One region of the Streptomyces sp. NPDC048182 genome, then DNA from elsewhere that is predicted to be linked to it. Evidence: riboswitches for the same ligand, from Rfam matches in the RefSeq annotation. Region 1 holds a riboswitch; each other region holds the start of a gene.
What was found. A riboswitch is a leader RNA that binds a small molecule or an ion and turns the genes downstream of it on or off. The one in region 1 is predicted to bind cobalamin.
Positions count from the first base shown of each region.

Region 2: it holds a riboswitch for cobalamin, as region 1 does, so the genes downstream of both, ACGFZL_RS10865 (ABC transporter substrate-binding protein) here and metE (5-methyltetrahydropteroyltriglutamate--homocysteine S-methyltransferase) in region 1, are expected to answer to the same signal.
Region 3: it holds a riboswitch for cobalamin, as region 1 does, so the genes downstream of both, ACGFZL_RS10885 (DUF4430 domain-containing protein) here and metE (5-methyltetrahydropteroyltriglutamate--homocysteine S-methyltransferase) in region 1, are expected to answer to the same signal.

Region 1 is NZ_JBIDAQ010000005.1:49,332-53,679, forward strand. Features, by position in the region: gene lysA (diaminopimelate decarboxylase) at 1-855, shown strand, start outside; cobalamin riboswitch at 952-1,144, shown strand; gene metE (5-methyltetrahydropteroyltriglutamate--homocysteine S-methyltransferase) at 1,310-3,619, shown strand; gene ACGFZL_RS11595 (RNA polymerase sigma factor) at 3,663-4,348, opposite strand, start outside.
Region 2 is NZ_JBIDAQ010000004.1:464,419-468,357, reverse strand. Features, by position in the region: gene ACGFZL_RS10870 (ABC transporter permease) at 1-472, opposite strand, end outside; gene ACGFZL_RS10865 (ABC transporter substrate-binding protein) at 474-2,027, opposite strand; cobalamin riboswitch at 2,079-2,205, opposite strand; gene ACGFZL_RS10860 (prenyltransferase/squalene oxidase repeat-containing protein) at 2,410-3,831, opposite strand.
Region 3 is NZ_JBIDAQ010000004.1:469,971-474,318, forward strand. Features, by position in the region: gene ACGFZL_RS10880 (ABC transporter ATP-binding protein) at 1-1,246, shown strand, start outside; cobalamin riboswitch at 1,286-1,410, shown strand; gene ACGFZL_RS10885 (DUF4430 domain-containing protein) at 1,503-2,006, shown strand; gene ACGFZL_RS10890 (hypothetical protein) at 2,077-2,445, opposite strand; gene ACGFZL_RS10895 (hypothetical protein) at 2,734-4,348, shown strand, end outside.

The sequences.
Region 1 (4,348 bases):
CAGAAGGTGATGGTCCGGGTGGTGCCCGGCGTCAGCGCGGGCGGCCACGACAAGATCCGCACCGGCACCGACGACCAGAAGTTCGGCCTGTCCATCGCCGACGGCTACGCGGCGCACGCCATCGCCCGGATCCTCGACCAGCCGCAGCTCGAACTGACCGGCCTGCACTGCCACCTCGGCTCGCAGATCACCAGCGTCAAGCCGTATCTCGTGGCGGTGCGCCGCCTGGTCGGCCTGATGAGCCGCCTGCACGAGCAGCACGGCCTGGTCCTGCCCGAACTCGACCTGGGCGGCGGCCATGGCATCGCCTACCGGCCCGGCGAGCCGGCCCTGGACCTGACGGCCCTGGCCGGCCGGGTGCGCGCCGAACTCGCCACCGCCTGCGCGGCGGCGGACCTGCCCGTCCCCCGGCTGCTCATCGAGCCCGGCCGGGCCATAGCGGGACCGGCGGGCGTCGCCCTCTACCGGGTCCTGTCCGTGAAGCGCACCGGCGACCACGTGTTCGTGGCCGTCGACGGCGGCATGAGCGACAACCCGCGCCCCGCGCTCTACGGCGTCCGCTACGCCCCCCGCCTGATCGGCCGGCCCGGCGGCGCCGCGCCCGCCCCGGTGACCGTCGTCGGCCGGCACTGCGAGGCGGGCGACGTCCTCGCCGCGGACGTCCCGCTCCCCGCCGACGTGCACCCCGGCGACCTGATCGCCCTGCCCGTGGCCGGCGCCTACCACCTCTCCATGGCCTCCGGCTACAACCTCGTGGGCCGCCCACCGGTCGTCGCCGTCCACAGCGGGACGGCCCGCCTGCTGGTGCGCCGCGAGTCCCTGGCGGACGTCCGCAACCGCGACGTGGGGCTGTGACGTCCCCGCTCCCGGCCGTCCCGCGCGTACCCCCGGCCCCGGAGTCCCGTCCATGTTCCCCCTCCGGCGGGCCCACCCCGTAGGGTGGCCGGTGCAGCTGGTTCGCCCCGTCCGCCAGGCGGGGTGTCGCAAGAGGGAACCCGGTGGGAATCCGGGACTGCCCCGCAGCGGTGAGCGGGAACGACCGCCGTCATACGCACTGGGTCCGACGTATGGGCCCGGGAAGCGACGGCCAGTAGGTGTCCTCCGAGCAGGAGGGCGGGCCCGCGAGTCCGAAGACCTGCCAACTGCCCGCGCGCGGACCGTTCCGTGCGCGGACATCCCGGTGACCTCGAGGGCGGGTCGGCGTACACACCAGGCAGGGCCGCGACGGCTCCGTCCGGTGCGTCGTTCCCTTCGCGTCTCTCGTCCCGTCTCCGGGATCTCAGGGATTCATCTCGCGAAGGAGATCTCCGTGACAGCGAAGTCCGCAGCCGCGGCAGCACAGGCCACCGTGTACGGCTACCCCCGCCAGGGCCCCAACCGGGAACTCAAGAAGGCCATCGAGGGCTACTGGAAGGGCCGCGTCACCGCCGACGCCCTCCACGCCACCGCAGCCGAACTGCGCCGCAACAACCGGCGCCGCCTCGCCGGCGCCGGCGTCCACGAGGTGCCCACCGGCGACTTCTCGTACTACGACCACGTGCTGGACACCACCGTCATGGTCGGCGCGATCCCCGAGCGCCACCGCGCCGCCGTGACCGCCGACGCGACGGACGGCTACTTCGCCATGGCCCGCGGCACCCAGGACGTGGCGCCGCTGGAGATGACCAAGTGGTTCGACACCAACTACCACTACCTCGTCCCCGAGCTGGGCCCCGACACCGTCTTCACAGCCGACTCCACCAAGCAGGTCGCCGAGCTGACGGAGGCCCTCGCCGAGGGCCTGTCCGCCCGGCCCGTCCTGGTCGGCCCCGTCACCTACCTGCTGCTCGCCAAGCCCGCCCCCGGCGTGCCCGCCGACTTCGAGCCGCTCGCCCTCCTCGACCGCCTGCTGCCCGTCTACGCCGAGGTCCTCGCCGACCTGCGCGCGGCCGGCGCCGACTGGGTCCAGCTCGACGAGCCCGCCCTGGTCCAGGACCGCACCCCGGCCGAGCTGAACGCCGCCGAACGCGCCTACCGCGACCTCGGCGCCCGCACCGACCGGCCCAAGCTGCTTGTCGCCTCCTACTTCGACCGGCTCGGCGACGCCCTGCCGGTCCTCGCCAAGGCACCGGTCGACGGCCTGGCGCTCGACTTCACCGAGGCCGCCGCCAACCTGGAAGCCCTGGCGGCCGTCGGCGGACTGCCCGGCAAGCGCCTGGTCGCCGGCGTCGTCAACGGCCGCAACATCTGGATCAACGACCTCCAGAAGTCCCTCGCCACCCTCGGCACCCTCCTCGGCCTCGCCGACCGGGTCGACGTCGCCGCCTCCTGCTCCCTGCTGCACGTCCCGCTGGACACCGCACCCGAGCGGGACATCGACCCGCAGATCCTGCGCTGGCTGGCCTTCGCCGAGCAGAAGACCACCGAGATCGTCACCCTCGCCAAGGGCCTCGCCCAGGGCACCGACACCATCACCACCGCACTCGCCGCCAACCGCGCCGACCTCGCCTCCCGCGCGAACTCGCCGATCACCCGCGACCCCGCCGTACGCTCCCGCGCCGCCGCCGTCACCGACGCCCGCCGCTCCCAGCCCTACACCGAACGGGCCGCCGCCCAGCGCGCCCACCTCAACCTGCCCCTGCTGCCGACCACGACCATCGGCTCCTTCCCCCAGACCACCGAGCTGCGCACCGCCCGCGCCGACCTGCGCACCGGCCGCATCGACACCGCCGGCTACGAGGAGCGCATCAAGGCCGAGATCCAGGAAGTCGTCTCCTTCCAGGAGACGACCGGCCTCGACGTCCTCGTGCACGGCGAGCCCGAACGCAACGACATGGTCCAGTACTTCGCCGAGCAGCTCACCGGCTACCTCGCCACCCAGCACGGCTGGGTCCAGTCCTACGGCACCCGCTACGTCCGCCCGCCCGTCCTCGCCGGCGACATCTCCCGCCCCGAGCCGATGACCGTGCGCTGGACCTCCTACGCCCAGTCCCTCAGCGACCGCCCCGTCAAGGGCATGCTCACCGGCCCCGTCACCATGCTGGCCTGGTCCTTCGTCCGCGACGACCAACCCCTCGGCGACACCGCCCGCCAGGTCGCCCTCGCCCTGCGCGACGAGGTCACCGACCTGGAGACGGCCGGCACCTCCATCATCCAGGTGGACGAACCCGCACTGCGCGAGACCCTGCCACTGCGCGCCGCCGACCACCCCGCCTACCTCGCCTGGGCCACCGAGGCGTTCCGGCTCACCACCGCCGGCGTCCGCCCGGACACCCAGATCCACACCCACATGTGCTACGCCGAGTTCGGCGACATCGTCCAGGCCATCGACGACCTCGACGCCGACGTCATCAGCCTGGAAGCCGCCCGCTCCCACATGCAGGTCGCCCGCGAACTCGCCGCCCACGGCTACCCGAGGGAGGCCGGACCCGGCGTCTACGACATCCACTCCCCCCGCGTCCCCAGCACCGAGGAAGCCGCCGCCCTGCTGCGCACCGGCCTCAAGGCCATCCCCGCCGAACGCCTGTGGGTCAACCCCGACTGCGGCCTCAAGACCCGCGGCTGGCCCGAGACCCGCGCCTCGCTGGAGAACCTGGTCACCGCCGCCCGCACCGTCCGCGCCGAACTGCCCGCCTCCTGACCGGAGGCCCCCGGCGCCGGCCTGCCGGGCACGCCGCTCGCCGTCAGCCCCGTCGCAGGGCGTTGAGGCGGGCGGCCTGGCGGGTCAGGTGGTCGCGTTCGGCGAGGTCGGGGGCGTGGTGGGCGGCCTCGGCGTAGAGCCGGGCCGCCGTCGCCGGATCGCCGGCGCGTTCGTGGAGGTGGGCCGCGACCGCGGCGAACCGGGGCAGGGCGGGATCGAGGGGCGCGAGGGCGGCGAGGCCCGCGCCCGGCCCGTCCGCCTCGCCGACGGCCACCGCGCGGTTGAGCCGGACGACCGGGTTGCCGGTCAGGCGGGTCAGCTCGTCGTACCACTCCACGATCTGCACCCAGTCGGTCTCGGCGGCGGTCGGCGCGTCGGCGTGCAGGGCGGCGATGGCCGCCTGGGCCTGGAACTCGCCCAGCCGGTCGCGGGCGAGGGCCGCCTGGAGGATCACGACGCCCTCGGCGATCGCGCGGGTGTCCCACCGGCCGCGGTCCTGCTCGGCGAGCGGCACGAGGCCGCCGTCGGGCGTGGTCCGGGCGGCGCGCCGGGCGTGGTGGAGCAGCATCAGGGCGAGCAGCCCGGCCGCCTCGGGGTGGTCGACGCGGGCCGCGAGCTGCCGGGTGAGCCGGATGGCCTCGGCGGCGAGGTCGACGTCGCCGGAGTAGCCCTCGTTGAAGACCAGGTAGAGGACGCGCAGCACGGTCGCGACATCACCGGGCCGGTCGA
Region 2 (3,939 bases), on a different contig from region 1:
CCACCGACACCGAGGCGACGAGCAGCAGCCCGAATACAAATTCCGGCACGGCGTGCAGCACGACCGCGGCGGTGTTCAGCGCACGGTCGAGGCGGCTGCCCTCGCGCAGTCCCGACACGGTGCCCACGAGGGGAGCCAGGACCGTGACGAGCAGCAGCGCCGGGACCCCCAGCAGGAGCGTCACGCCGGCCCGGCGGCCGATGTCGTCGCCGACGGGCAGCCCGGTCGTCAAGGAGACGCCCGGGTTCCCGGCGAACAAGTGAAGGAGCCAGTGACCGAAGCGGGTCCAGGCTGGTTCGTCCAGGCCCAGCTGCTCGCGCAGCGCGGCGACCTGTTCGGGAGTGCCCAGCTCTCCGCGGAGGACGTCGGCCGTGTCGCCCGGCAGGAGGGAGCCGACGGCGAACACGGCGACCAGCACCACCAGGCACTGCAGCAGCGCGAGCAGGCAACGCCGCAGGACGTACCCCCGCACGTCAGCTGATGCGGACCCGGTCGAAGCGGGCCCAGTCGTGCGAGTTCGGAGGGGCGGCGCGCAGACCGCCGACCGAGTCCGCGACGGCGTCGTTGGCGTCGGAGAAGGCCCATACCAGGAGTCCGGACTCGTCGCGTGCGATCTTCTGGGCGCGGGCGAGCAGCCCGAGCCGGTCCTGTTCCTCCCGGCTGGTGCGGGCCCGGTCGAGGAGCGCGTCGAACTTCGCCGAGGCGTACTGGGTCTGGTTGCGGGCGGCGCCTCCGCGGACGCGCTGTTGCAGGAAGTCGGAGACGGGCAGGGTGGAGGTGGTGTTGAAGGCGGCGACACCCTTGGTCTTGATCTCGCTGAAGTACGTGCTCGACGCTCGGGTGTTGGCGGCCAGATGCAGCCCGACCTCGCGCAGCTGCCGCGCCATGAGGTCTGCGGCGGGCTCCCAGGCGGCGTCGACGGAGCTGGTCTCCACGGTGACGCGCAGACCCTCGGCGCCGGCCTCCTTCACGAGCCGGCGCGCCTCGTCGACGTCCCGCTCACGGGGTGCCAGGTCCTGCGGGTAGCCGCGCAGGCCCATCCCGAACAGGTCGTTGCCCACTTCGCCATGTCCGGCGAGGGCGATCCTGACCAGGGCCTCCCGGTCGATGCCCAACTGGACGGCCCGGATCAGGCGGGCGTCGTCGAACGGCGCGCGGCCGGTGCGCAGCAGCAGCTGCTGCGCGGTCGCCCGTTCGGCGGTCAGCAGGCGCACGGAACCGCTCTTCTTCAGCCGCTCCACCGATGCCCCGGACATGTCGGCCCCGTAGTGCACCTGCCCGGACAGCAGCGCGTTGAGCCGGGCGGACTCCTCGTTCGCGGGCACGATCTCCAGTTCGGCGATGTGCGGGGCGCCGTCCCAGTGGTCCGTCCAGCGGCGGTAGCGGGCGGTTCCGCCCGGGGTGAACGACACGAAGGTGAAGGGTCCGGAGCCCACGGGCCGGCGGAAGTCCGTGGTGCCGTCGGGGATGATCTCTGTGCCGGGGCCGGCGAAGACCGTGGGGAACTCGAAGTTCGGCGACTTCAGCACCAGGACGAGGGAGCGCTCGCCGTCCGCCCTGCTGGCCGTGAAGTCGATCGCGGAGAGCAGCACCTGCGACGGGGACCCCGTCCCGGGGTCCGCGGCACGGCGATAGCTGTAGAGGACGTCCTTCGCGGTGACCGGCCTGCCGTCGTGGAATCGTGCCTGGCGCAGGCGTATGTGCCATCGGATGCCTGCGGCATCGCTCTCCCAGGACTCCGCGAGCCGCTCGCGCACGGACATGTCGTCCGCGTACGTGCCGAGCGTGTCGTAGAGCGCCTTGGCACGGGCCTGGTCGACGAAGTTCGGGGCGACGTGGGGGTCGAGGGTCTCCTGCGAGCCTCCGGAGGTGAACGCCGCGCGGAACCGGTCGCTCCCTCCGCCGTCCTTGGTGTCGCCACCGCAGCCGGTGAGCAGGCCGGCTCCGGCGAGCGCCAGCGCGCCGCCGGCGGCCAGGACACCGCGCCTGCCGGGCCCCGGGCCGTCCGTTCGGGCATGCGTCGTCACATCGATCCTCTCCGGGGTCTCCACGCCCCTGCCGCTGGACCGGCGACGGGTCAGTCTCCTGGCTCCCGGATCATCGCTCGCCTCGGCCTTCCCGTCCGCGCGCGGACAGTGGCCTGCGGGAGGTTCGCTTCCCGGTCACAGTGGCGGGACCGCGCCGGACTCGCACCGGCTTCCTGGTCCCCGTCGCCTCATGAGGTCATTGTGGCCTACACGCGATCCGGGCCCGTCACCCGGTGGCTGCTGCCGACGATCGCGCGCGGGCAGGTCGACGGCGACGCGCGGGGCAGTTCGTGGAGATGAAGGACGAATCGGCGCCCTCAGGGGCCCGCACCGCCCACGCGACGAGGGCCCCGACGTTGTCACGGACGAGCCGGAGTGCCCGTCAGGCGCCCCAGCGCAGGGCGATCGTGTCGCCCACGTTGATCACCTTGTTGCGGGCCGCGCCCGCGAAGGCGGAGCCGTCGACGCTGACCTTCCAGGTGTTGGAGCCGCTGTTCGCCTTGCCGTTGACGGCGGTGATGGTGCCGGTGCCGGAGGCCGGGGTCACGCTGGTGACGCAGCCGGACGGGGTGGCCGCGCCGCCCGCCGCGGTGAGGACGTCGCCGAGGGTGGTCGTCGTGCCGGTGGGGGTGAGGGCGACCGAGCACACCTTCAGGTTGCCCGCGCCGTCGTCGACGGTCAGGGCCAGCTTGGTCGCGGTGCCGGCGGTGAAGGCGGACTGGGCGACCCACTTGGGGGCGCCGGGCGTGACCGGGGCCGGCGGGGCGGTGGTGAAGCCGCCGCCGGCGACCGCGCGGAGGGCGTCGATGGAGGAGTAGGCGGACGGACTGGTGTCGGAGGGCTGGTACTTGAAGCCGCCGCCCGGGTTGTACTGGTTGGCGATGAGGAAGTCGACCGGCGTCTTGCCGGCCCCGGTGAGGAAGTCGCCGGTCTGCGGGTTGATGCCGCAGGCGTTGAGGCCGGCGATGCCCCAGCCGTTGGAGCTGGTGTTGACGCCGTAGAGGGAGTTGAAGGCACCGGTGCCGGAGACCAGGGTGCTCTTGAGGAAGTTCTTGGCCTGGACGACGTCGGTGTCCGTGTTCGGGACCCCGGAGACGCAGAGCGCGGCCATGGCCGCCCCGGTCATGTCGACGTCGCTCGCGGAGTTCAGGGCGGTCGGGTCGCCCTCGGCCTTCTGGTAGGTCCAGCCGCCGTCCGTGTGCTGGTTGGCGCGGATGCGGGTGACCAGACGGTCGGTCAGGGTCTGCGGGATGCGGTTGGCGCCGGCCTGGGTCTTGGCGCCGCGCAGGGCGAGGGCGGCGAAGACGGTGCCGTTGAAGTTGGCGGAGGGGCCGAAGTAGCCGGGCTCGGCCGTCTGCCAGTAGGAGTAGATGTTCGCTATGAGGTTCCGCGAGGCCGAGACGCGGGCCGGATCGATGCCGGCGGCGTAGGCGTTGAGCGTGCCGCGCTCGTAGTCGGTGACCACGGGAGCGGCGCTCGGCCAGCTCGCCGTCGACAGGAGGTTGCGGTAGACGGTCCGGGCGTTCTTGGTGGTGTCACCGCCGGGTGCCACGTCCACGACGGCGGTGCCCGCCGCGGCGAAGGCGCTGAACGCCCACTCGTTGGACAGCCCCGAGCCGGCGTACGAACCGTCCGCCGCCTGGAGGGACTTGAGGTAGGCGACGCCGTTGGTCTTCGACGTGGCGATCTGTGCGGGGGTCGAGGTCGCGGAGGCGGACGAGACGGTGAGGGCGAAGGCGCCGAGCGCCACCGGCACGGAGAGCACGAGTCGGCGGGGGCTGCGGGAGGTACGGGGACGGGACATGACCTGCTCCTGGAGTCAGCGGACGCCGACCGCGCCGGGCGCATGCCTCAGCTCACCGGCCACAGGGGCCCGGCAGGTGCATGTATCCGAGGGGCCGCCGTCCGGAAC
Region 3 (4,348 bases), on a different contig from region 1:
CAAGGGGGTCCTGAAGGAGGTCGCCGCCCTCGGACACGAGGGGCGCGCCGCCCGCCGGGCAGCCGCCTCGCAGGCCCTGGCCGCGGCCGGCCTCGACCGGAGCCTGGTGCGCCGACGCTTCCCCCATCAGCTGTCGGGCGGCCAGCAGCAGCGGCTGGCCCTGGCCTCCGCGCTGGCCACGGGGGCCGGGCTACTCGTCCTGGACGAGCCCACGAGTGGCCTCGACCCGGTGCTCGCCCGGGCACTCGCCCGCACCGTGCGCAGCCTCGCCGACGACGGAGCGGGCGTGCTGTTGCTCAGCCACGACCTCCCGACGGTCCGCAGGACCGCGGACCGGGTCGTCGTACTGCAACACGGGCGGGTCGTGGAGAGCGGGCCGGCGGGAGAGATCCTCGCTCCGGACGGCCCAGAACGGCATCGGGCCACCCGGAGCCTGCTCGCGGCGGAGCACCGTGCCAGGTCGAGCCGTGTGCCGGCGGCGGCGAACACTCCTGATTCTCGGCAGTCGGGCGGAGTCGAGACACGAGACATCGCCGTACGCCGCCGATCCGCCGCCCCACTCGCCGGGCCGGTGTCGCTGCGGTTCCCGGCCGGCAGCAGAACCGCGCTGCTGGGCCCCTCGGGCTCGGGCAAGACGACCTTCGCCCGCGTCCTGGCCGGTCTGACGCCACCCACCTCCGGGCAGGTCCGCCTCGACGGCAAGCCACTCCCGGCCCGCATCGACCGCCGTGGCACCGCGCAGCGCAGAGCTGTCCAGTACGTGCACCAGAGCAGCGCCGACTCCTTCGAACGACACCGCCCCGTGCTGCGCCAGCTCGCCGACACGGCACGCCTGCTGCGAGGCGTGGATGGCGAAGAGGCGACGGAAGAGGCGAGGAACTTCGCGGCGTCCCTGGGCCTGGAGAGCGATGACCTGAGCCGCACCCCGGAGCGCCTGTCAGGCGGTCAGCTACAGCGGTGCGCGCTGGTGCGTGCCCTGACCGCACGGCCCGCACTGCTGGTGTGCGACGAGGTGACGTCGGCACTGGACACCGCGACCCGCGAACTCGTCCTCGACGCGCTGCCGCGGCTGCTCGCCCCCGCCGGCACGGCCCTGCTGCTCATCAGCCACGACGTACCCGCGGTGCGATGGGTGGCGGAGGAGGCGGTGGAGTTCCGCGCAGGGCGGTGCGTGCGGCACGGGCCGACGGAGGAAGTCCTCGGATCGTATGGCGAAGGTGTCGCAACAGCTCGTACGATGCGGTGACTTCGGCACCTGACGCGGGTGCCGTACGGGGTCATGTCGTACGAGCAGGACAACCGCATAGGTGCGTGACCGGGGGAAGCCGGTGGGATTCCGGCGCTGACCTGCAACCGTGTGCGGCCGTGCGGCCGCGAGTCGGGGAACCCGGTGCGTGCTCCGTACCGCTTCCCACTGTCATGGTCTGCAGCGCGAAGCCGAGAGCCCTGTCATCGGCGGCTCCGTCGCGAGCTGTGGGCCGCCTGAGCAGGAAGGCTCCGCCATGCACCGCATACCCGCACCCCGCCACCTGATCGCCGCGACCGCACTCGGCCTGGCCCTGACCTCCGTGCCGTCCGTCGCGCACGCCGACACCGCCGCCACCGGCCGAGCCGCGGGCACGAACGCCCGGGTCAAGGTGACCCTCACCGTGCAGGGGCCGGACGGGCTGCTGTTCAAGGGGAAGATCAGGACTCGCGGCCACGACGTCACCACCGCGAGCGGTGGCACCCACAAGTGCGACGGCACCAACGGCGGCGCCAACCCCACCAAGGTGCCCACGCCGACCGCCGCGCTCGACGACGCCGCCCGTAAACGGAACTTCACCTGGGACGGCACCTGGTACGCGTCGTTCGACGACTTCTCCGTCGACACCATCAAGAACGTCAACGGGGGTGGCAGCGCCTACTGGAACATCTCCGTGAACGGCACCTCGACGCCGGTCGGCGGCTGCCAGTTCAAGCTCACCGCCGGGGACCAGGTCGCCTTCACCTGGACATCCTTCTGACCGGGATGGCGGGATGTGCGCCCCGGCCGTCGTGACCGGGGCTCCGGTCCGCCTGCGCCACGATCCGGTGTCAGGCGCCTGTGCGATGCTCCGCCTGCCTTCGTGCGGCGCGCCGACGCAGGACGACTCGGGCCAGCAGCACGTTGGCCGTCGCTGCGGCCGTGAACAGAAGGACGTTCAGAACGGAGCTGCCCGCGGCCAGCCACGCGGCGTCGCTGCCGTCGGGGCGCGTCGATGACGCCCACACACTTCCGACGGCTCGCAGCGCCGCGTATCCGCCGTACACGCACACGGCGGCCGGCACCCCGAAGGGAAGTGTCAGGACGATGGCGAGGACGTAGGGAAGCGCGCTGCCGCGTACCGCGCCGAGTACCGCCGACGTCAGGACGAGGCATATGTAGCAGCCGGCGGCGATCCGGGACCGAGCGGCAGCTGTCATCCCTGGTCTCCCGCCTCTTGACCACCTCGGCCGCCTGCCGTCTTCGACGGGACTATGCCGATCGATAATGACTGTACATGACAGGTCGCCGGGGGCTACGGTGCTCGCGCCGAGCGGGGGGATCGTGAACGGGGCTACGGCCGGCGCGTCCGTGACCAGGGCGGCCGGCTCGCAGGCGCGCGCCAGTGCTCTCGTGCGGTGACAACAGCAGCGGCAGCCTGCTCGTGCACCGGGGCGGTGGTCTTCGTCATGTGCCGAACAGGCGATACCCACCTGAACGGAGGAGCAATGTCCCACAGTGCCATCCGAGTCCGGCGCAGACATCCCCGCACCACCCTCCTCGTGGTCTTCACGGCCCTACTGGCCCTGATCGGCGCCCTCACCACGTCAGCCACGGCCACCACCGGCACCGGCTCAGGAAGTACGGGGACCGCCGGAACGTTCGTCCCCGTCAACGGGCGCCTCGGCAGCGCCGTCCTGGCGTCGGATTCCTGGCGCCCCTTCGCCGTGGCGGGGCAACTCGGCATACCCACCACCGGCGTGGCGGCCGTGAGCGTCAACATCTCCGTCTCCGGCGGGCCGGAGGCGGACATCTACGCCGCCCCTGACACGGCCGACCACCCGTCGTTCCTGGCGATGCACTACGGAGGCTCCGAGCGGGTCGGACTGGCCTCCAACACCGCCATCGTGGCGGTCGACAGCTCCGGCACGATGGCCCTGATGACGCCCAGTGCGAACGTGACCGTCTTCCTGGACGTCGAGGGCTACTACACCAGCGGCACCAACCCGGCCCCCGGAGGCTACGTGCCGGTGACGCCGCACAAGGTCGCCGAGTCCTGGTCACCGCCCAGCGGCGGCTTCCCGCCCGGTCCGCTGTCACCCGGCCAGACCTTCAAGGTCACGGTGCCCGACCTGCCCAAGCCGACCTCCTCGGTCGTCGCGGCGATCACGGTCTACGCTCCCCGGCCCGGGGGCAACGCGTGGCTCACCCCCTACGCCGACGGCGCGGCCAAGCCGGCGAACCAGATTGCCTTCAACCTGGCCTTTCCCACGGTCATCACCACGATCATCGACGTGAACGACCAGACGGGTGCCTTCAACCTGTTCTACGGGTCGGCCTCATCGATACCGGTCCAGGCCGAGTTCTCCGTGGACATCGTCGGATACTTCACCCCGGCGGCCACGCTGGGCTCCTTCACCCCCGCCGCCGGAGCGATCTACGACAGCCACGGCGCGACGGTCCCGGCCGGGAAGACCATGAACATCCCCGTCGCCGGCGTCAGCGGGGTACCCGCCGTCGGCAACAGCCTGCTTGCGGCGGCGCTCAACTTCCGGGTGACCGGGGGAGCGAGCAACGGAGCGTTGCAGGCAGGCGCGGACGACCAGCCACTGCCGACGAGCAACCTGGCGGTGTTCATCGCGGGCCAGAGGGTGTCGGCGCTCTCGATGGTGGAGATCGGCGGTGACGGGGCGATCATGGTGAAGAACACGAGTACGTCGCCGATCACCGTGCAGGTCGACCTCGAAGGCTGGTACACCGGCACACGGCTGCCCATCACGGTCGGCAGCGACGGCTGGATCTACTACAACGACGTCGTCGGCTACGCGCTCAACCTGAGTGGTCCGACGACCGTTCTGCAGAACGGCACCAAGCAGTCCGACGGGACCTGTGCCTTCACCGCGACCGCGTCGGGTAAGGACACCGACCCGGACGTCTACAGCGAGGTCGCGCAGTACAACCCGGGGACCTGCCAGCGGAAACTCCTGCAGGGGAAGCTGGTCTCGGCCGAGGCCGCGGCCAAGCTCGACCAGCTGGAGACGGGCGGCACCACCCCTGTGCACGAGCCGATGAAGCTTCCGGCGGGTGTGGCCAAGAAGGGCGTGAAGTCGGAGACTCCGCCCA